One region of the Mesorhizobium sp. B2-8-1 genome, then DNA from elsewhere that is predicted to be linked to it. Evidence: predicted binding sites of a transcription regulator. Region 1 holds the regulator's gene; each other region holds the start of a gene.
What was found. Region 1 encodes PhoB, which activates phosphate uptake and scavenging genes when phosphate is short. Its sites were predicted from a motif close to TGTCATNNANCTGTCAT; they were not measured.

Region 2: the regulator PhoB is predicted to act here: its motif matches at 1,139-1,155, upstream of FJ428_RS08795 (DUF1045 domain-containing protein).
Region 3: the regulator PhoB is predicted to act here: its motif matches at 2,289-2,305, upstream of FJ428_RS24160 (YdcH family protein).
Region 4: the regulator PhoB is predicted to act here: its motif matches at 4,241-4,257, upstream of phnF (phosphonate metabolism transcriptional regulator PhnF).

What each region holds. Positions count from the first base shown of each region.
Region 1 is NZ_VFTX01000015.1:31,683-36,953, forward strand. It holds gene pstB (phosphate ABC transporter ATP-binding protein PstB) at 1-130, shown strand, start outside; gene phoU (phosphate signaling complex protein PhoU) at 156-863, shown strand; gene phoB (phosphate regulon transcriptional regulator PhoB) at 883-1,572, shown strand; gene FJ428_RS28675 (ROK family protein) at 1,580-2,821, opposite strand; gene xylF (D-xylose ABC transporter substrate-binding protein) at 3,081-4,121, shown strand; gene FJ428_RS28685 (sugar ABC transporter permease) at 4,264-5,271, shown strand, end outside.
Region 2 is NZ_VFTX01000003.1:93,760-99,030, forward strand. It holds gene iolB (5-deoxy-glucuronate isomerase) at 230-1,042, shown strand; gene FJ428_RS08795 (DUF1045 domain-containing protein) at 1,194-1,901, shown strand; gene FJ428_RS08800 (alpha-D-ribose 1-methylphosphonate 5-triphosphate diphosphatase) at 1,946-3,085, shown strand; gene phnN (phosphonate metabolism protein/1,5-bisphosphokinase (PRPP-forming) PhnN) at 3,082-3,714, shown strand; gene FJ428_RS08810 (DUF2231 domain-containing protein) at 3,770-4,288, opposite strand; gene FJ428_RS08815 (ABC transporter permease) at 4,520-5,271, opposite strand, start outside.
Region 3 is NZ_VFTX01000010.1:236,494-241,764, forward strand. It holds gene FJ428_RS24140 (amino acid ABC transporter permease) at 1-32, opposite strand, end outside; gene FJ428_RS24145 (transporter substrate-binding domain-containing protein) at 123-1,004, opposite strand; gene FJ428_RS24150 (IclR family transcriptional regulator) at 1,134-1,928, shown strand; gene FJ428_RS24155 (YdcH family protein) at 1,931-2,134, opposite strand; gene FJ428_RS24160 (YdcH family protein) at 2,375-2,554, shown strand; gene ispG (flavodoxin-dependent (E)-4-hydroxy-3-methylbut-2-enyl-diphosphate synthase) at 3,112-4,362, shown strand; gene FJ428_RS24170 (lytic transglycosylase domain-containing protein) at 4,368-5,216, shown strand.
Region 4 is NZ_VFTX01000004.1:200,904-206,174, forward strand. It holds gene phnL (phosphonate C-P lyase system protein PhnL) at 1-176, opposite strand, end outside; gene phnK (phosphonate C-P lyase system protein PhnK) at 241-1,017, opposite strand; gene FJ428_RS12795 (alpha-D-ribose 1-methylphosphonate 5-phosphate C-P-lyase PhnJ) at 1,014-1,979, opposite strand; gene FJ428_RS12800 (carbon-phosphorus lyase complex subunit PhnI) at 1,976-3,088, opposite strand; gene phnH (phosphonate C-P lyase system protein PhnH) at 3,091-3,702, opposite strand; gene phnG (phosphonate C-P lyase system protein PhnG) at 3,702-4,163, opposite strand; gene phnF (phosphonate metabolism transcriptional regulator PhnF) at 4,280-5,029, shown strand; gene FJ428_RS12820 (zinc-binding alcohol dehydrogenase family protein) at 5,153-5,271, opposite strand, start outside.

The DNA of each region.
Region 1 (5,271 bases):
GGCGCGCGTGTCGAAGCAGACCGCCTTCATGTATCTGGGCGAGCTGGTCGAGTTCGACCGCACCGAGAAGATCTTCACGTCGCCCCGCGAGAAGCGCACGCAGGACTATATCACCGGCCGCTTCGGCTGATCCCAGGCATACGAGGACCAAGATCATGGCCGAACACACAGTCGCAGCCTTTGACGAAGATCTCGGACAGATCAGCAGGCTGATCCGCGACATGGGCGATCTCGCCTCATCGATGGTCGGCGGCGCGACCAAGGCGCTCCTGAATTCCGACAACGCGCTCGCCCAGCGCGTCGTCTCCGACGACGCCATCATGGACGCGCGCCAGCGCGAACTCGACGACCGCGCCATCACCCTGATCGCCAAGCGGCAGCCCATGGCGGACGATCTGCGCCATGTCGTCGGCTCGATCCGCATGGCGGGCGATCTCGAACGCATCGGCGATCTCGCCAAGAACATCGCCAAGCGCGTCGGCACCGTCGGCCTTGCCGCCACGCCGCGCGACCTGTCGCACTCCATCGACGCCATGGCGCAGCTTGTGCTGATCCAGGTGCAAGGCGTGATCGAGGAGTATGCGGCGCGCGATGCCGCGGCACTTGCGAAGCTGCGCGCCGACGATGAACGCATCGACGTCAAATACACGTCGGTCTTCCGCGAGCTGCTGACCTACATGATGGAGGATCCGCGCAACATCACCGCCTGCACGCATCTTTTGTTCTGCGCCAAGAATCTCGAGCGCATCGGCGATCACGTGACCAACATTGCCGAAAATGCCTATTATGTGCTGACCGGCACGCAATTGCCCGCCAATCGCCCGAAGCAGGACGAGACGGCGATGTCGGCGCCAGCGGCTTGACGGCAGGGGTGACCAGTCGATGATCGCGCCATGCATCATGGTGGTGGAGGACGAGGAGCCGCTGGGTGTGCTGCTCCGTTACAATCTGGAATCGGAGGGTTATCAGGTAGAGGTGGTGACGCGCGGCGACGAAGCCGAGATCCGCTTGCAGGAGAATGTCCCTGACCTTCTTGTGCTCGACTGGATGGTGCCGGCGGTGTCCGGCATCGAGCTCTGCCGCCGTCTCCGGATGCGGCCCGAGACCGAGCGGCTGCCGATCATCATGCTGACGGCGCGCGGCGAGGAAAGCGACCGGGTGCGCGGTCTCTCCACCGGCGCCGACGACTATCTGGTCAAGCCGTTCTCAACGCCGGAATTCATGGCACGCGTCAAGGCGCTGCTGCGCCGCGCCAAGCCCGAAGTTCTGTCCAGCGTGCTCAAGGTCGGCGACATCGTGCTCGACCGTGAATCGCACCGGGTCTACCGCAAGAAAAGCGAGATCCGGCTCGGGCCGACCGAGTTCCGCCTGCTCGAATTCATGATGCGACATCCCGGCCGCGTGTTCTCGCGCAGCCAACTGCTCGACAATGTCTGGGGCGAAACGATCTATATCGACGAGCGCACCGTGGACGTGCATGTCGGCCGGCTGCGCAAGGCGGTCAACAATGGCCGCATGCCTGACGTGATCCGCACCATTCGGGGCGCGGGGTATGCGATTCGCGAAGACTAGGGATATGTCACGCAACGTTCTCGCCCACGCCTGATTTCGCCTGTGCCCCCGGCGCGAAAATCTCCTGGTCGACGAAGGTCAGCGCGCGCATGGCGCAGCCCTCGCGGATCAGTGGCAGTTCGTTCGGCTCGGTGTCGAAGGAAATCGATTTCGAGTGCTGGCCGCCGGCGGTCTGGGCAATGGCCTCGCGCAGAGCCGGCTCGATCAGGTCGAAGGCGGCGGCGCTGACGCCGACCATGGCGACCGGCGCCGGATCGATCAGCGCGAACAGGCTGCCAAGGCCGTAACCCAGCGCCTCGCCGGCCTTGCGGTAGGCTTCGCGCTCCGGCCCGTCCTTTTCGCGCGCCGAGGCCGCCAGGGTGCGCATGTCGGCGTCGCTGACGTCGACGGGCTCGGTGTCCTCGCCAAGCTGCCTCGCGTTGCGCCAGATGGCATAGTTGCCGGCATAGGCCTCGACGCAGCCGCGCCGCCCGCAGCGGCAGAGCGCCCCGCCGGGGCGATGGATCATGTGGCCGAACTCGCCTCCGGATGAATGGGTGCCGGTGAACAGTTCACCCTTCAGCACCAAGCCCATGCCGATGCCGTGCGACAAAAGGATGGCGATGAAGTCGTCGCGGTAGCGCTGGGGATCGCGCCAGCGCAGCGCCACCGCCATCATGTTGCAATCGTTCTCCATGGTGGCTGGAATGCCGAACTCGGTCTCCAGTATGTCGGCGAAGGCGATGTCGGTCTGCGGCGTGATCGGCGACCACAGCATGGCGCGCGCATCCGTGTCGGTGATGCCCTGGATCGCCAGCGCGATGCGGGCGATGCTGCCGACGTCGAGGTCGGGATCCTCGAACCGCCGCCTGACGATGGCCACGCATTCGCCGATCAGCGCCTCGCGCGACAGGGTGAGCGTGTCCAGCCGGCGCTGCTCTTCAGATATCACCTGGCCGGCATAGTCGATGACGGCGACGGAGAGAAAATTCAGCGACAGCACCACGGTCATCACCGCCGCGGCTTCAGGGTTGAGGCCGAGGCCGACCTGCGGCCGGCCGCGTTTCAGAGCACCGGCCTCGCTCGGCTTGCTCTGCGCCAGGATGCCTTCGCCAATCAGGTCGGAGGAGATCGCCGATATGGTGGAATGGCTGAGCCCGGTGGTCGCGGCAATCTCGGTGCGCGAGGGCTGCCCGGCACGGCGCACGGCCGCGATCACCATCGCCCGGTTGCGTCGGCGCAAATCATCGTGGCGGATTCCGACCGACATGTTTCTCGCATCCTCCCCGTCGCCGCGTTCTCTCCCCAGGACCCCGACGACCGTCAAATAGTGGCAGAACCGGCCTTGGCTGTCATTATTTATTCCGGAGCTCGAAAAAAATTCACGAGGACATCAAAATACATCAGAATCGACGTTGACAGCGTTCCGACGATGGACCAGTGTTTTTTCGAGGCTCGAAAAAATAGAGCCTTTGTGCCGGCCTACGGGCCTGTTTGGTCGCGCCATACGCGGCGCAGGGAGGATTAAGATGAAGAGATTCACAGCCGCCATCCTGGCGGGTGTCGCCATGTCGCTGACGCTCGCGTCGGTCGCGCAGGCGAAGGACAAGGTCATCGGCGTTTCCTGGTCGAACTTCCAGGAAGAGCGCTGGAAGACCGACGAGGCCGCCATGAAGAAGGCGATCGAAGCCGCCGGCGACAAGTATATTTCCGCCGACGCCCAGTCCAATCCCGGCAAGCAGCTCACCGACGTCGAGAGCCTGATCTCCCAGGGCGCCAATTCGCTGATCATCCTGGCGCAGGACGCCTCCGCCATCGGCCCGGCGGTGCAGAAGGCGCTCGACGAAGGCATTCCGGTCGTCGGCTATGACCGCCTGATCGAGAACAAGGACGTCTTCTATCTGACCTTCGACAACAAGGAAGTCGGCCGCATGCAGGCCCGCGAAGTGTTCAAGGTGAAGCCGGAAGGCAACTACGTCTTCATCAAGGGCTCGGGTGCCGATCCGAATGCCGATTTCCTGTTCTCGGGCTCCATGGAAGTGCTCAAGGACGCCATCGACAGCGGCAAGATCAAGAATGTCGGCGAAGCCTATACGGATGGCTGGCTGCCGGCCAACGCGCAGAAGAACATGGAGCAGTTCCTGACCGCCAACGACAACAAGGTCGACGCGGTCGTCGCGGCCAATGACGGCACTGCCGGCGGCGTCGTCGCGGCGCTGACGGCTCAAGGCCTGGCCGGTACCGTTCCGGTCTCGGGCCAGGACGGCGACCACGCGGCGCTGAACCGCATCGCGCTCGGCACGCAGACCGTGTCGGTGTGGAAGGACGCGCGTGAACTCGGCAAGAATGCCGCCGAGATCGCCTCGCAGCTGGCCGACGGCAAGAAGATGACCGATATCGCCGGCGTCAAGGACTTCACAACGCCCGGTGGGAACACCGTCAAATCGCTGTTCCTGACCCCGGTTGCGATCACCAAGGACAATCTCAACGTCGTCATCGACGCCGGCTGGATCAAGAAAGACGAGGTCTGTGCCGGCGTCGCGGCGGGCAGCGTAGCGGCCTGCAACTGATCTTCCATTTCATGCGATGAACGCCGCGGCTGCCAAGCCGCGGCGTTTTTTCAAGAAAATTTGTTTTTCCGCCCCGGGCGGGTAACTTCTAGGCTGGCTTCCGTCATCCCGCATCGGACGGGCAGGCCGGTGGGAGAAAATCATGACCGATACGACGTCCAACCCGCAGGCCGACACCGCGCGTGCGTCGGAACTCGGCGCCGTCGCCCGGTTCCTTAAGGCGACCGAGATCGACACGCGCATGCTCGGCATGATCGGCGCGCTGCTGCTGATCTGGATCGGGTTGCATGTCTTGTCCAGCCTGCGTCTCGGCGTCAATCCGCTCGATTTCGACAGCCGTACCTTTCTCACGCCGCGCAATCTGTGGAACCTGTCGGTGCAGACCTCGGCCGTCGCCATCATGGCCTGCGGCATGGTGCTGGTCATCGTCATGCGCAATATCGATCTGTCCGTCGGTTCCGCCGAAGGGTTGATCGGCATGGTCATGGGCTTCGCCCAGGTGCATTTCCTGGTGCGCTTCGTCGGGCTTGAGCTTGGCAACCCATGGATCTGGGTGCTGGCGCTGGTCATCGGCCTGGTGCTCGGTCTGTTGATCGGCGCCTTCCAGGGCTTTGTCATCGCCTATCTCGAAGTGCCGGCCTTTATCGTGACGCTGGGCGGGCTTCTGGTCTGGCGCGGTGCGGCATGGTGGGTTACCAGCGGCCAGACGGTGGCGCCGCTCAACGCGACGTTCCAGCTGATGGGCGGCGGCCCGGCCGGATCGATCGGCGCGACCTGGAGCTGGGTGGTCGGTATCGCCGCCTGCCTTGCGGTGGTGCTTGCGCTGTTCAACGGGCGGGTACAGCGCAAGCGCTTCCGTTTCCCGCTGCGTCCGATCTGGGCCGAGACGCTGATCGGCGTGCTGACCTGCGCCGTCATCATGGGCGCGGTTTGGCTGGCCAATTCCTATCCGTGGCCAGTCGGCATCGTGAACAGATATGCAGCCGCCAACAACATAACCGTGCCCGAGGGCGGCCTGTTCATCGCCCACGGCATCGCCATACCGGTGCTGATGGCCATCGCCGTCGGGCTGGTCATGACCTTCATCACCAAACGCACCCGTTTTGGTCGCTATGTCTTTGCCATTGGCGGCAATCCGGAAGCAGCCAAC
Region 2 (5,271 bases), on a different contig from region 1:
AAGCGACGCGGCGCAGACCCCAGGATTCATGCCGGGGCATCAAAACAGCCGCTGCGGTGCAGAATTCCGCTCCGCCGCGCCCTTTGGGTGAGGTCACGGCATGGATCCTAGGGTCTTCGCGACGGAGCTTCGCTCCTGCTACGCCCTAGGATGACGAAGTTGGAAGGCTTCGACCACACGGCTTGGCTTCGCAGGCTTTGTAGCAAGCCAAAGGAATAGGAGAGACAGAATGTCGAAGCTGCTGGTCAAAGCCGACAAGGGCCATGGCCGTGTCGCGCACGTCACGCCGCAAAGCGCCGGGTGGACCTATGTCGGGTTCGACCTGCACCGGCTGGAACCGGGCGAAACGGCTTCGGGAACAACGGACGATCGCGAAGTCTGCCTGGTGTTCGTCACCGGCAAGGGCACGGTCACGGCCGGCGGCAAGGATCTCGGCCTGCTTGGCCAGCGCATGTCGCCCTTCGAAGGCAAACCATGGTCGGTCTATGTGCCGCAGGGATCGGACTGGTCGGTGACGGCTGATAGCGGACTGGAACTGGCGGTCTGCTCGGCGCCGGGATTGAGCGGCGGCCTGCCGGTTCGCGTCATCGGGCCTGACGACCTCGGCCAGGAGGTACGCGGCAAGGGCACCAATACACGCTACGTCACCAACATCCTGCCCGAGGGCAAGCCGGCCGATTCGCTGCTGGTGGTCGAGGTCATCACGCCCGGCGGACATACGTCGAGCTACCCGCCGCACAAGCACGACCAGGACAATCTGCCTAACGAATCCTATCTCGAGGAAACCTATTATCACCGCCTCAACCCGCCGCAGGGCTTTGCTTTCCAGCGGGTCTATACCGACGCCGACAAGGACGGCTCCCGCGCGCTGGACGAGGCGATGGCGATCGAGGACGGCGACGTCGTGCTGGTGCCCAAGGGCTATCACCCCTGCGCGGCTTGTCATGGCTACGACCTCTACTATCTCAACGTCATGGCCGGCCCGAAGCGGACGTGGAAATTCCACAATGCGCCCGAGCACGAATGGCTGACGAAGGCCTGACCGTTGCGCGTTCACGGCTGAACCTGTTGGTCCAGATCAGAAAAATCGTCGGCTAAGGACCGGCGGGGTCGATTTGCCTTCGAAAACCCTTCAAAGCTTCGTCAATCCGTCATGGGAATCACCTATGGCAACGGGCTGACGAGGATTTTCGATGCGCTACGCCATCTACTTCACCCCCCGACAGGACGAAAAATTGGCGCGGATCGCCGCCAACTGGCTGGGCCGTGACCCGTTCGGCGCCGCGACGCGACCGGTGGAGGCGGTGGGCGATTTGTCGGCGGCGGAAGTCGCCTTCCACACCGCATCGGCACGGCGCTATGGTTTTCACGCAACGCTGAAAGCCCCTTTCCGGTTAGCGGCCAACGAAACCGAAGCCTCGTTGCGCGCAGCGCTCGACGCCTTTGCCGAGGCGACGCCCGTTGTGATGATCCCCCGTCTCGTCGTCAGCCAGATCGACGGTTTCTTCGCGCTGGTGCCGGAGGCGGCATTGCCTCCGCTCAATCGCTTCGCCGATGATGTGGTGCGCGATTTCGACCGCTTTCGCGCGCCGTTAACGGAGGCCGAGATCGAGCGGCGCAGTCCGGACTCGCTGAAGCCGGGCGAATTCCGCAATCTCTGCCAATGGGGCTATCCTTACGTCTTCGAGAGCTTCCGCTTTCACATGACGCTGTCCGGCAGGGCCGGGCCACAGGAAAGCCCTCGTCTTCGCCTGGCAATCGAGGGTCTGTTCGCCGAGGTGCTGCGCCAGCCGGTGCCTGTGGACGGGTTGACGCTGTTCATCGAGCCCGAACCCGGCGCCCCGTTCATGGTGCTTTCCCAGCACGCGCTCGGGTGCCGTCCGGCCAGAAAATCCGCCTGAAGCAACAAGCCGTAAAGGCCAGAAAAAACCAAGGACTGCCTGAAATGACCGCCGAGACCATTCTGAGCAACGCCCGCATCGTTCTTGCCGACGAGATCATCGACGGCTCGCTCGTGATGCGTGACGGTCTGATCGCCGACATATCCGCCGGCGCCGTCCGAGCCGGCGAGGACATGGCTGGCGACTTCATCATTCCGGGGCTGGTCGAGCTTCACACCGATCATCTCGAAGGCCATTATGCGCCGCGGCCGAAGGTGCGATGGAACCCGATCGCCGCCGTGCTCGCCCATGACGCGCAAGTGGCGACGGCAGGCATTACCACCGTGCTCGACGCCTTGCGTGTCGGCATGGACGAGGATGCCGATCTCAACGCCGCCGACATCCGCAAGCTCGCCGATGCGATCGAGGACAGCGTGCGGATGGATCGATTGCGGGCCGATCATTTCATCCATCTACGCTGCGAGGTCTCGGCGCCGGATTGCCTCAGGGCCTTCGCCAATTTCGAGACGGACGAACGGGTGAAGCTCGCCTCGCTGATGGACCATGCGCCAGGCCAGCGCCAGTTCGTCAACCTCGAAACCTATGCCTACTACTATCAACGCAAGCTGAAGCTGACCGATCGCGATTTCCAGAAATTCTGTGAGAAGCGGATGGGCGAATCGGCACGGAATTCGGGGGCGAACCGCGTCTTCATCGCCGCCGCCTGCCACGAGCGCGGCATCGTGCTCGCGAGCCATGACGATGCGACGACGGGCCATGTCGACGAAGCCATCGAGCAAGGCGTGCGCGTTGCCGAATTCCCAACCACCGAGGAAGCCGCCAGGGCTTCGAAGGATGCAGGGCTCGGCGTGCTGATGGGCGCGCCCAATGTCATGCGGGGCGCCTCGCATTCGGGCAACGTCTCGGCGCGCACGCTGGCCAGCGACGGCCTGCTCGACATATTGTCGTCCGACTACATCCCCTTCAGCCTGATCCAGTCCGCCTTCTTTCTCGGCGACGTCGTCGATAGCATTTCCCTGCCGCAGGCGGTGGCAATGGTGTCCAAGAACCCGGCCGAGGCCGTCGGTCTTTCCGATCGCGGCGTCATCGAAGAGGGCCGCCGGGCCGACTTGGTGCGCGTGCGCCTCGACGACCACGTTCCGGTGGTGCGCACGGTCTGGCGACAGGGGCGGCGGGTCGCGTGATGGCTTCGGCATTGATCGAGCGTGAACTGTCGGCCGAGGCGTTTCCGATACGCGACGGCGTCTTCGTTGCCGTGGTGGGCCCGAGCGGCGCCGGCAAGGATACGATCATCGGCCATGCCAAGGCGCTTTTCGCCGACGAGCCGCGGCTGGAGTTCGTGCGCCGCGTCATCACCAGACCGAGCGACACGGCAAGCGAGGATCACGACACGCTGGCCGATGCCGCCTTCATCGAAGCCGAAGCCGACGGCGCCTTCGCCGTCTCCTGGGAGGCGCACGGCCTGCGCTACGGCCTGCCGGCCGAGGTCGATTGGGCAGTGGCCAACGGCCATGTCGCTGTCGCCAACGTATCGCGCGCGATCATCCCTGCCTTGCGAAAGCGCTATGCCAATCTGGTCATCGTCGAGATCACCGCTTCGCCCGATGTGCTGGCCGGGCGGCTGGCGATGCGTGGCCGCGAGTCGCGCGGGGAGGTTCTGGCACGCCTGGCGCGCAGCGCCCCTGTGACGCTCTCCGGACCCGGCGTCACCTCGATCGACAATAGCGGTTCGCGCGAAGCGGCAGGCGAGCGCTTTGCCGAGGTGCTGCGCAAGGCGATGGCGTTCTCCGACATGTCGGGGCTGATCGACTAAAGGTGTTGATGGTCAGGTGGCGCTCGCCTGACCTGAACATCGAAACACCTTCGTTTTATGCCGCGTGCCGGTCGTGATCGGCACGACGCGTGCCGGCCAACGGCGTTGCCGAAGGTTGTGTCGGCGCGTCCAGAACCGCGACGTGATGGCGGTACACCATTTCCCAGCCTTTCCAGCCGGTAAACAGCAGGATGCAGACAACGATCAATGAAAGCAGCACTCCCCATGGGCGAACTGCCGCTTCGGCGCCTTGGCTGTAGCGAAGATAGAAATTGATCAGCGCCAGAACGACGGCGGTCAAATTGCCGACCATGTGGTACCAGGCGTCCGTCAGGGCGCGGATGCGCGGCTCGCTCAGGAAATCGATAAAGCCGGCAATCGCCGCCAGGAGAGCCATGACGATGGCTACTCCAATCAGCCACATCGACGCGCGTGCCCAAAAGGCGTCGGCAGTCCCCCAGAACATCAAATCGGTGAGAAACGCGCCGACAAGGAACGCGACAGGAAAGGGAATGAGCATCGGATGGATGGGATGACCTCCCACCTTGGCGGTGCTTAGCGGATTCGCGGCCATGACAATGCCTCCGAATAGAAAAGCTTTGAACAACGCCCAGACAAGGGTTTCGTTCCAATCCGGATGGAAGCTCGCAAGACCGTTTTCGCGATGCCGCCCCCCTTTTGCACTCAAGTCACTTGGGGCCGCACAGATACGGCCGACAACAGATCGAGCGGAATTGCGGGGCGGGCGAGATAGAGCGGCGTTATCTTTCGACGGCCACGGCGGATGGTGGCTTTTTGCCCCTGACTATTCCGCCGCTGCGCCGGCGATGCTCTTGCGGCTGGCGTCGACCATGCGCCGCCGCGCGCGGAACACACCCCATTGCTGGTCGATCAGCACGCCGATGAGGATGACGCCGCCCATCACCGCGAAGTTGAGCGAGGACGGGATGCCGAGCAGATTGACGAGGTTCTGCAGCTCCTGCAACAGTACGGTGCCGAGGATGACACCAATCAGCGAGCCCTCGCCGCCGCGCAGCGAGAAGCCGCCGAGCACGGCCGCGGCAATGGCGTAGAGCTCGTAGAACTGGCCGTGGCTGGCTGGCGAGATGGAGCGCGTGTACATGGCGAAATAGATCGCCGACAGCGCCGTCAGTACCCCGCAGATGACGTAGGCGGCCATGACGACACGCCCGGTGCGGATGCCGGAATATTTCGCCGCCTCCTCGTTCTTGCCGATGGCGTAGAGATAGCGGCCGAACACCGAGCGGTGCAGCACCACCCACATGACGATGGCGATGACGATCAGGGCGAAGAAGGAGTTCGGCACGCCCCAGGAGCGGCCGGCGGTCAAGAATTCGAGCTCCGGGAAATTCTGGCCGAAGGCGAAGCCGGCGGTGCCGTCGGCGGTGTAGAAGCGGGCGACGCCGCGATAGATCAAAAGGCCGCACAAGGTCACCACGAAGGGCTGCAATTTGAGCCGCGTGATCAGCCAGCCATGCGCCAGGCCGATGATGGCACCGAGCACCAGGATGAGCACGAAGGCCAGCGGCCATTCCA
Region 3 (5,271 bases), on a different contig from region 1:
CAGATCAGGTTGAAATTGAGCGCATAACCCATGCGTCGGCCTCAGTGCTCCCGATGTGACGCAAAGCTGGCCGCGTCGCCAGGAAAAAAGGCGGAAGGGTCGGCGCCCTTCCGCCGATGACGTCAGATAACCGGGAAGCCGGGGTGGCGCGCCGGCGGCTCCTGCCCGAAATAGTCCTTGAACGCGGCGTCATAGAGCGCCGTTTCATGGCCGAACATGGCGATGGTGAAGGTCTGGTTGACGAAGGTCAGCCAATCGAGATCGCCTTGCCGGAGCGCCGCGCCATAAAGCATCGAGTACCAGCTCTTGCCGGCATCGAAGTATTTGTCCGGATTGCGCGAGGCGAGCCAGCGCACGGTGGAGAGGTCGACGGCAGCGGCATCGGCACGCTTGGATTCCAATGCCTGCAGCACGTTGGCCTGTGTATCGATCTGCATCACCTGCGCCTCCGGCAAGGCAAAATGCACCGAAGATTCGGCGTCGACATTCTGCAGGATGGAAACGCGCGTCGCGGAGCCTGCGGCAAGCAGCTTGTCGAAGGTCTTGTTCTCGGCGCCGGGCAAAGTCAGCAAGGCGACGCCCTCGACGTAGTAAGGCCTGGAGAAGTTGATCAGCTGCGAGCGCTGCGCGGTCATGGTCATGAACTGGATGGTGATGTCGACCTTGTTCGTCGTCACGTTCGGAATGCGCTGCGCCGGGTCCTGCATGACAAACTCGACCTTGGCCGGGTCATCGAACAAGCCCTTTGCCAGGATGCGCCCCATGGTGATGTCCATGCCGACGAGTTCGCCGGCATCGTTCTCGAAATGCCATGGCGCATTGGTGCTTCCGGTGCCGACAATCAATTTGCCGCGCTCCAGCACGGTGCGTAGCAAGCTATCGGGCGCAGCCTGCGCCGCCGCCTTCTGGACGTCGACCGTTGCCGCCGCGCTCATGACGCCGGCCGTTGCCAGTCCGGCCATGCCCAGTTTCAGAAAATCACGCCTTTTGGATGTGTCGTCCACAGCGACCTCCTTTCGTGTTGTGTTCCCCTACGCACAGGCAATACGCGCACCCGGATCGTTACAGAAATTGTCTCTTACAAGGGACGAGTGTATCCTGTACAAGACAGATACTAACATCAGGAATCGACAATGCAAGATGGCAGCGCCTTGGCGGTCTCAGCGGACGCAAAGATTTCGGTCTCTCGGGAGAAGGGCCTCAACCGGGTGCTCCAGATTCTGGAGTTCCTTCATTCGACGCAGCGCGCCATCGGTATCGGCGACCTCGCCAAGGGGGTCAACGCGCCGCGTTCGACCACCTACACACTGGTGCGATCGCTGGTCGATGCGGGCCTCCTGGAGATGGCCGGCGACGGCAACCGCGTCTATTTCGGTAAGAAGCTCTATCTCTATGGAATGGATTATGTGCGCGGCAACGACCTCTTGAGGCGAGGACGCCAGGAGGTCGACAACCTGTCGCGCGAGACCGGTGAGACCTCCGAACTGTGCATGCTGCAGAGCGGCCGCTACACGATCGTCCACTCGAGCCCGGGCACCCGGCCGTTCCGCATCAGCTCCGCCACCGGATTGCAGATTCCGCTGCCCTGGACCGCGTCAGGCAGGCTGCTGCTCGCCGGCCTCGAACAGGCCCGGATCGAAGCCATGATATCGGAAGACGACCTTATGCTGCCCGATGGCCGCAGATTGCGGCTGGACGATTTCATCGCCGACATAGCGACGGCGCGAGCCACCGGCTATTGCATCACTTCGGGGCTCGTCGACGCCTATACGAAATGCCTCGCCGCGCCGGTGTTTTCAGCACCCGGCACCGTCGAGGCGACGATGTGCCTAGTGGTGCCCATCGACACATCGCAGGAGAAGACAGGCGAACTCCTGGCCCTGTTGCGCGAACGCGCGGCGCGGCTTTCGATCGCGGCCTGGACCTGAAGTCAGGCGATGATGTCCGGGATGATCCTGTCTTCCAGCTTCATCAGCCGATCCTTCAGCGCAAGCTTCTTCTTCTTCATGCGCTGGATCTGCAGCGGGTCGCAGTTCATGGCGATCATCGCATTGATCGCGGCGTCGAAATCGGCGTGTTCCTGCTTCAGCCGGGAAAATTCGAGGCGAATATCGGCCTGTTCCTGATCGGACATTCTCTACCGTCTGCACGTCTGCGGCGCCCAAAGCTGGGCCTGATTGGGCGGGGGGTGGCACTCTCTGCCACCGGCGCGCAGCCCATATCACATTTCACGTTGTCGTGGAATGCTACCACGGATCATTCGACATCGCTGCGCGAAGGTGGCACACTGTCATTGTGCCGTCACAGAGCGAGCCTGCGGTGGACGCGCCTTTGGCGGCTGCAATCGAGGAAATCATGAAAGGGAGAACCAATCATGTCTCTTGCATCCCATCTTGATGAGTTGCAGCGGAAACACGGCGACATCGAACGCGAGCTCGATGACGCGATGAATCACCCGTCGGTGGACGACCTGGAAATCGTGAATCTCAAGCGACGCAAGCTGGCAATCAAGGACGAGATTGAAAAACTGAGGGCCAAACCCACGACGCATTGATGCCCCACTGACATAACCGCTCACCATTCGGGTCTTTCCTGCCGGCGGCAATTGCCGCCGGACTGGTGGTTTTGATCTTCGATTTCAGGTCGACCATCACAGATATTCGTACCAGGCAGAGGCCTTCCGACTTCCTAGTCCCAGGACGAGTAGGGGCGAAGCTCGTCGCGGCTCCCCTTTACCATAACTGACCGAAGAGTGCAGCGGAGCAGAATTCCGCCTTGCCGCGGCGCTCTGAGGTCAGGGCTTGGATTCTGGGACTGCGCTGCGTCGCTCTTCTCCTTGCTCCTCCCCGAAATGACGGACTCGTTCCGGGAAAGACAAAGCGATGGGGCCTGCCAATCGCCAGGTAGCCGATTGGCCGACGCAAGCGAGCGATAAAAGTCGGGCGCCGAGCAACCGGCGGCGGCATCGATTGCGGCCAGTGGCGACCTGTCGCCATTGACAAGCCATCTTTGCTCCTCCACCTCATGCCCGGACTTCAGCGCATCGGCCCGGAGCGCGCTTTTGTGCGTCCAAGTGGACGCGCGGCGCTCCAGAGATTAAAGGCTGCCGGCATGACCGGATATTATTCCTTTCCCTTCCCGCGCCGCACCTCGGTTGGCGTCGATGTGGGCGGCGTGGTGGTTGGCGGCGGTGCTCCCGTCGTCGTGCAGTCGATGACCAATACGGATACCGCCGATGTCGACCAGACGGTCGCCCAGGTCGCGGCGCTGCATCGCGCCGGCTCCGAGATCGTGCGCATCACCGTAGACCGCGATGAAAGCGCCGCCGCCGTGCCGCGCATCCGGGAGCGGCTGGCGCGGCTCGGTATCAACGTGCCCATCGTCGGCGACTTCCACTATATTGGTCACAAGCTCCTGGCCGATCATCCGGCCTGCGCCGAGGCGCTGGCCAAATACCGCATCAATCCCGGCAATGTCGGCTTCAAGGACAAGAAGGACCGGCAGTTCGGGGCAATCGTCGAGATGGCGATCAAACATGACAAGCCGGTGCGCATCGGCGTCAACTGGGGCTCGCTCGACCAGGAACTCCTGACCCGGCTGATGGACGACAACCAGGCCCGCGGCTTTCCGTTGACCGCACAGCAAGTGACGCGCGAGGCGATCGTGCAGTCGGCGATCCTCTCGGCCGAGATGGCCGAGGAGATCGGCCTTGGCCGCGACAAGATCATCCTCTCGGCCAAGGTCAGCGGCGTGCAGGACCTGATAGCCGTTTACACCGAACTCGCCAGCCGTTCCGACCATGCGCTGCATCTCGGCCTCACCGAAGCCGGCATGGGCTCGAAAGGCATCGTCGCCTCATCCGCCGCCATGGGCATCCTGTTGCAGCAAGGCATCGGCGACACCATCCGCATATCGCTGACGCCGGAGCCGAACGGCGATCGCACGCGCGAGGTGCAGGTGTCGCAGGAATTGCTGCAGACCATGGGCTTCAGGCAATTCGTGCCGATCGTCGCCGCTTGCCCCGGCTGCGGCCGCACAACCTCGACCGTGTTCCAGGAACTGGCCCAGAACATCCAGGCCGATCTCAGGAAAAACATGCCGGCGTGGCGTGAGAAATACCCAGGGGTCGAGAACCTCAAGGTCGCCGTGATGGGCTGCATCGTCAACGGCCCGGGCGAGTCCAAACATGCCGATATCGGCATTTCGCTGCCCGGCACCGGCGAGACGCCGACAGCGCCCGTCTTCGTCGACGGCAAGAAGGCGGCGACGCTGCGCGGACCGTCGATCGCGCAGGATTTCGAAAAGATGGTCGCCGACTATATCGAACAACGATTTGGTCGCGGCAAGGCCGCGGCAGAGTAGGTCGAATGCTGCGCTTCCTCCCGGTGGCGCTGATCCTGCTGTGCGGGTGGCCCACCTTGGCCCAGGCCGATCCGCCGCAATCGGCCAAGCAGCGGCTGATCGACAAGGTCTGCAACCTGATCCAGGCCCATGCCGACCAGAACGGTCTGCCCAGGGATTTCTTCGCCCGGCTGATCTGGAAGGAAAGTCGGTTCGATCCCAACGCCGTCAGTCCGGTTGGCGCCGAAGGAATCGCCCAGTTCATGCCGGGGACCGCCAAGATGCGCGGGCTCGCCAATTCCTTCGACATCAACCAGGCGATCCCGGCCTCGGCGAAATACCTCGCCGAGATGAAGACCAGCTATGGCAATCTCGGCCTGGCGGCCGCCGCCTACAATGCCGGCGAAAACCGGGTCTCGCGCTGGCTGGGCTCGGGCGGCTTCCTGCCGATGGAAACCGAAAGCTATGTCTTCGACATTATGGGCGAGCCGGTCGATAAGTTCGCCGACCGCGCCTATGCCGGAAGCGTGCGACCGCTCGACGCGAAATCCGATTTCGTCGCGGCCTGCCGTAAGCTCCCGGTGATCATGTCGCGGACGGTGGCGATGGCTTCCATCAACATAAAGCCCTGGGGAATCCAGGTGGCCGGCAATTTCCGCCGCAGCGCCGCGATCAACCAGTGGCTCAGGGTGAGAGGCCGCTTCCCGGCCCTGCTAGGCGGGCATGATCCGGTGGTCAGCCGGGTGCGCACGCCGATCGGCCGGCGCGGCATCTACGCGGTCAGGATCGGGGTCGACGACCGTGCCGTCGCCGGCGCTATCTGCCAGAAATTGCAAAGTGTCGGCGGGGCATGCGTGGTGGTGCGCAACCGGTAGAGGGTGTGTCGTTGCGGGTGAAGGGGCGATAAAAAATGCCGGCCGCGGCTATAGG
Region 4 (5,271 bases), on a different contig from region 1:
CCGTAGAGCATCTTCAGGATCGAGCTCTTGCCGGCCCCGGACGGGCCGCCGAGCACGGTGCATTCACCGGCGCGGATCGAGAAGGAGACACCGGCGACGACAGGCAGTTTGATGCCGTCGCGCAGATGCATGGTGAAGCTCTTGGCGACGTCGGAAACAACGAGAGGCGTCGGCATCAGAAGGTACTCCAATCGTCATTCGTTTGCGGGCAGGCCAGAGGGGGGTGACTTGGCGCCATCGTCAAACCTGCAAAATGGAAGAAACAAGCAATTGCGTGTACGGCGCGCGCGGGTCGTCGAGCACGCGGTCGGTGAGGCCGCTTTCGACGACGCGGCCGTCCTTCATCACCATCATGCGCTGCGACAAAAGCCGCGCCACCGCGAGGTCATGGGTGACGACGATGGCGGCGAGGCCGAGATCGGTGACGAGGCCGCGCAAGAGATCGAGCAGGCGCGCCTGCACCGAGACGTCGAGGCCGCCTGTCGGTTCATCCATGAACACCAGCCGCGGGCCGGTGACGAGGTTGCGGGCAATCTGCAGGCGCTGGCGCATGCCGCCGGAAAAGGCGCGCGGGTCGTCGTCGATGCGGTCTTCCTCGATCTCGACGCGCGACAGCCAGTCGACGGCGGTGGCGCGGATCTTGCCGTAGTGGCGGTCGCCCACCGCCATCAGCCGCTCGCCGACATTGGCACCGGCCGACACCGTCATGCGCAGGCCGTCGGCCGGATTCTGGTGGACAAAGCCCCAGTCGGTGCGCATCAGGAAGCGGCGCTCGGCCTCGCTCGTGCGGTAGAGTTCGCGGAACTGGCCGTCGCGCATGCGGTAGCTGGCGGTGCCGGATGAGGGCAACAGTCGTGTCGACAGGCAGTTGAGCAAAGTCGTCTTGCCGGAGCCGGATTCGCCCACGACAGCCAGGACTTCGCCCGGCCACAGATCGAAGGTGACGTTGTCGCAGCCGACGCGCGAGCCGTAGAATTTGGAGAGCGCCGAAACGCGCAGCAAGGGTTCTTCGGTCATTGTATCTCCTTACCCTCCCCCTTGTGGGGAGGGTCGGCGCGCAGCGCCGGGGTGGGGGCTGCCGATGGGTCGCTACCCCCACCTTCGGCGCGACCTCCCCACAAGGGGGAGGTAGGGGCGCTGCGCCGCTTCTCGCAGTGGTCGGTGTCGGAGCAGACGAACATGTGGCCGCCGTGGTCGTCGAGGATGACCTCGTCGAGATAAACGTTCTCGGCGCCGCACAACGCGCAGGGCTGGTCGAAGGTCTGCACCTCGAACGGATGATCCTCGAAGTCGAGGCTGACCACATCAGTAAAGGGCGGCAGCGCGTAGATGCGCTTCTCGCGGCCGGCGCCGAACAGCTGCAAAGCCGGCGAGCGGTGCATCTTGGGATTGTCGAATTTCGGCGTCGGAGACGGGTCCATCACATAGCGGCCCTCGACCTTCACCGGATAGGCATAGGTGGTGGCGATGCGGCCGTGCTTGGCGATGTCCTCATAGAGCTTCACATGCATGAGGCCGTATTCCTCCAGCGCATGCATTTTGCGCGTTTCGGTCTCGCGTGGCTCGAGAAAGCGCAGGGGCTCGGGGATCGGTACCTGGTAGACCAGCACCTGGCCTGCGGCGAGCGGATGTTCGGGAATGCGGTGGCGGGTCTGGATGATGCTGGCGCTGGCGGTATCGGTCGTAACCGCCACATTGGCGACCTTCTTGAAAAAGGCGCGGATCGAGACCGCATTGGTGGTGTCGTCGGCGCCCTGGTCGATGACCTTCAGCACATCGTCGGGGCCGATGATCGAAGCGGTAACCTGGACGCCGCCGGTGCCCCAGCCATAGGGCATCGGCATTTCGCGCGAGGCGAACGGCACCTGATAGCCGGGAATGGCGATGCCCTTGAGGATCGCGCGGCGGATCATCCGCTTGGTCTGTTCGTCGAGATAAGCGAAGTTGTAGGCGGCGATGTCGGTCGGTTGCGCGCTCATTCCGCGGCCTCTTTCTTCTCTTCAATCTTGCCGGGATTTTCGCGGGCGCCGTACTCGGCGCGCATGCGGCGCACGAGGTCGAGTTCGGCCTGGAAGTCGACATAATGCGGCAGCTTCAGATGTTCGACGAAGCCGGTCGCCTGGACGTTGTCGGAGTGCGAGATGACGAATTCCTCGTCCTGGGCGGCGGCGACAATGTCCTCGCCGAGTTCGCTTGCACGAAGAGCGCGGTCGCAGAGTGCCATGGCCATCGCCTTGCGCTCGCTCTGGCCGAAGACCAGCCCGTAGCCGCGGGTGAATTGCGGTGGCGCCTTGGCCGAGCCCTTGAACTGATTGACCATCTGGCATTCGGTAACGCGCGCGGTACCGAGCGGCACAGCGAAAGGCAGTTCGGGCACGTCGAGCTCCAGCTCGACCTCGCCGATGCGGATCTCGCCGACGAAGGGATGGTTGCGGGCATAGCCGCGCTGCGTGGAATAGCCGAGCGCCAGCAGGAAGCCCTCGTCGCCGCGCGACAGCGCCTGCAGGCGGATGTCGCGAGCCATCGGGAACTCCAGCGGCTCGCGGGTAATGTCGCCGGGGACATGGTCCTGCGGCATGTCTCCGTCCGGCTCGATCAGCCCATCGCGAGCGAGGATCGCCGAGACGCGCGGCATTGGCTGCGCTTCCGTCTCGCGCCGCAAGGGCGCGGCGACATCGGCGCCGGCGGCAAGCTCGGGATCGAGCAGCCGGTGCGTGTAGTCGAAGGTGGGCCCAAGCAACTGGCCGCCGGGCAGGTCCTTGTAGGTCGCCGAAACGCGGCGTTCGACCAGCATGGTGGCGGTGTCGATGGCATTTGTATAGCCAAAGCGCGGCAGCGTGGTGCGGTAGGCCCGCACCAGGAAGATCGCCTCGATCATGTCGCCGCGCGCCTGCACGATAGCGAGTGCGGCGAGTTCGCGATCGTAAAGCGAGCCTTCGCTCATCACCCGGTCGACGCCGAGCGCCAGCTGTTCGACGATCTGGTCGAGGCGCAGTGCCGGTACCGAGCGGTCACCGCGCCGACGGTCAGCGAGCAGGCTGTGGGCGTTGGCGATCGCGGCTTCGCCGCCTTTTACCGCAACATACATCGCTAGGCCTCCGTCGTCTTGATGCGTGTCGTACGCGGCAGGCAGGCGAGGCTGTCATGTGCCGCCAGGATGATGTCGACGCCGCGCGGAAAGCGGTTGATGTTCTGCTTCCACTGCTCGATGAAATGACGCGGCATGCGGGCCGGCGCGATCGTCGCCGTCTTCTCGATGCCAGGACCTTCGAGCAGCAGCGGCGTGCCTGACGTGAGATCGCCTACCTGCAGGATCAATGTGGTCGAGCGGTCGGGATAGTCCTGCGTGCCTTGCGAGAAACCGTCGAGCGCCATCATCTCGGCCGGCGAGGCCACAAACGCGAAATGCGCGTCGGCCGGGGTGTTGGCCAGCGGCGCACCGCTGTGAAAGCCGAGCCAGGACATGACCGCTGCCGAGGCATGCAGGGCCGGGTCGAGCCAGAGCGGCGTGTCATTGTCGCACAATGCCAGCGCAACCGCGCCCGATGTCGCCGAAAGCGGCGCCGGCGGGCGGGCCAGGGCCGGCAAGGGTTGCACGCTGCCCGGCCGCGCCATTGCGTCCATGACGGCGCGAAACACCGTCTGGGCGTTGAACACCGGATCGGCGAACCCGCCCTCGATCGATTGCGCTGCGATATCCATCAATCTTCTCCGCGAACCATGGTGAAGAAATCCACCTTCGTTGCCGCCGTTTCGGCGCGGCGCCTTTCTCGTGCCGTGGTCAAGGCAGCCCGCAGCGGCGCGAGAAGGCCCGTTTCGACCGCCTCTCGGTGGGCGGGGTCCTGCCACAGCGCGTCGGCGATGGCCGCCAGCTTCGCCTTCTGCTTGTCGCGGCCGAGCGCATAGCAATGGCCGACCTGTCCGGACGGCAGGCGCACTGTGGCGCGGGTCACGGTGGCCTCGCCGACATTGAACGGCGCGCCGCCGCCGCCGATGCGGCCGCGCATGGTAACCAGGCCGGTCTCGGGACCGCGCAGCAGTTCGGCCTCGGCAGGCAGGCCGGATTCGTTCCAGAGGCGAACGATGTCGTCGCCGCTGGACTGCGCCAGGGTTGCCATGGCCGCCTTGCGTTCGGCCTGGTCGCGCGCTTCCTGTCCTCGCATGAGCAACACCCTTGCTTCTAATTTGTCTATTGATATAGACAACCATACGAATTATACCCATTACCTAACGCGAGTCCATGACGGGTGCGTGACAGGGGCCGGCCAGGGGCGAAACCGTGAACGGAAAACACGTGGCTGACGGTATCGAGCGGCGCAGCGGCGTCTCGTTGTGGCGCCAGATCGCCGACCGAATCCTGCAATCGATCGCTGCCGGCGATTTTGCCGAGAATGCCGCGCTGCCGCCGGAGGTGGCGCTGGCCGAGCGCTATGGCGTCAACCGTCACACGGTGCGCAGCGCCATCGCGGCGCTCGTGCAAGACGGGGTACTGCGGGCCGAGCAGGGGCGCGGCACTTTCGTGCTGTCGCGCAAGCGGCTGTCCTATCCGATCGGCGCGCGCACGCGATTTTCAACCGGCTTGCAGGGCCAGGCGTCGGAGCGGCATATCGTGCTGCTGGCCTCATCGGTCGAGCCCGCCAGCCGGCGCGTCGCCGAAGCCCTGGGCGTTGCCAGGGGATCGGATGTGATTCGCCTGGAGACGCGCGGCGAGGCCGATGGGAAGCCGGTGTCGCGCGCTTCCGGCTGGTTCGACGCCAGGCGCTTCGCCGGCATCGATGTGGCCATGGCCGAGACCGGGTCGATCACCGCATCGCTCAAGCGTTTCGGCATAGACGATTATCTCAGGCAATCGACGGTGCTGTCGGCGCGTCACGCCGATGCTTCCGACCTTGCCGACCTCGATCTGCAGCCGGGCGGCATCGTGCTGGTCACGGTGGCCGTCAACATGACGCCGGACGGCCGGCCGATCCAATTCGCCGAGGCGCGCTTCCCGGCGGAGCGGGTGGAGCTGAAACTGTCGGCGCTGTAGGCGTGTCGGCCTAACGCTGGAATCAGACCAGCCCGGTCGCGCGCACTTGTCAGCGGCTTGGCGTTTGGGGGTCGACCTGCGCGGGGGTGTGGTCAATTCGGGCCGGGTTCACGGCCTGCCATGTTATGCCCCTACCTCGATCACGGCCTTGATCAGCCCGGATTTCTCATGCGCCCAGCGGGCGAGGTCACGTGGCGTGTCGGCAAGCGTGGTGCGGTGGGTGACGAGCTTGGCCAGCGGCA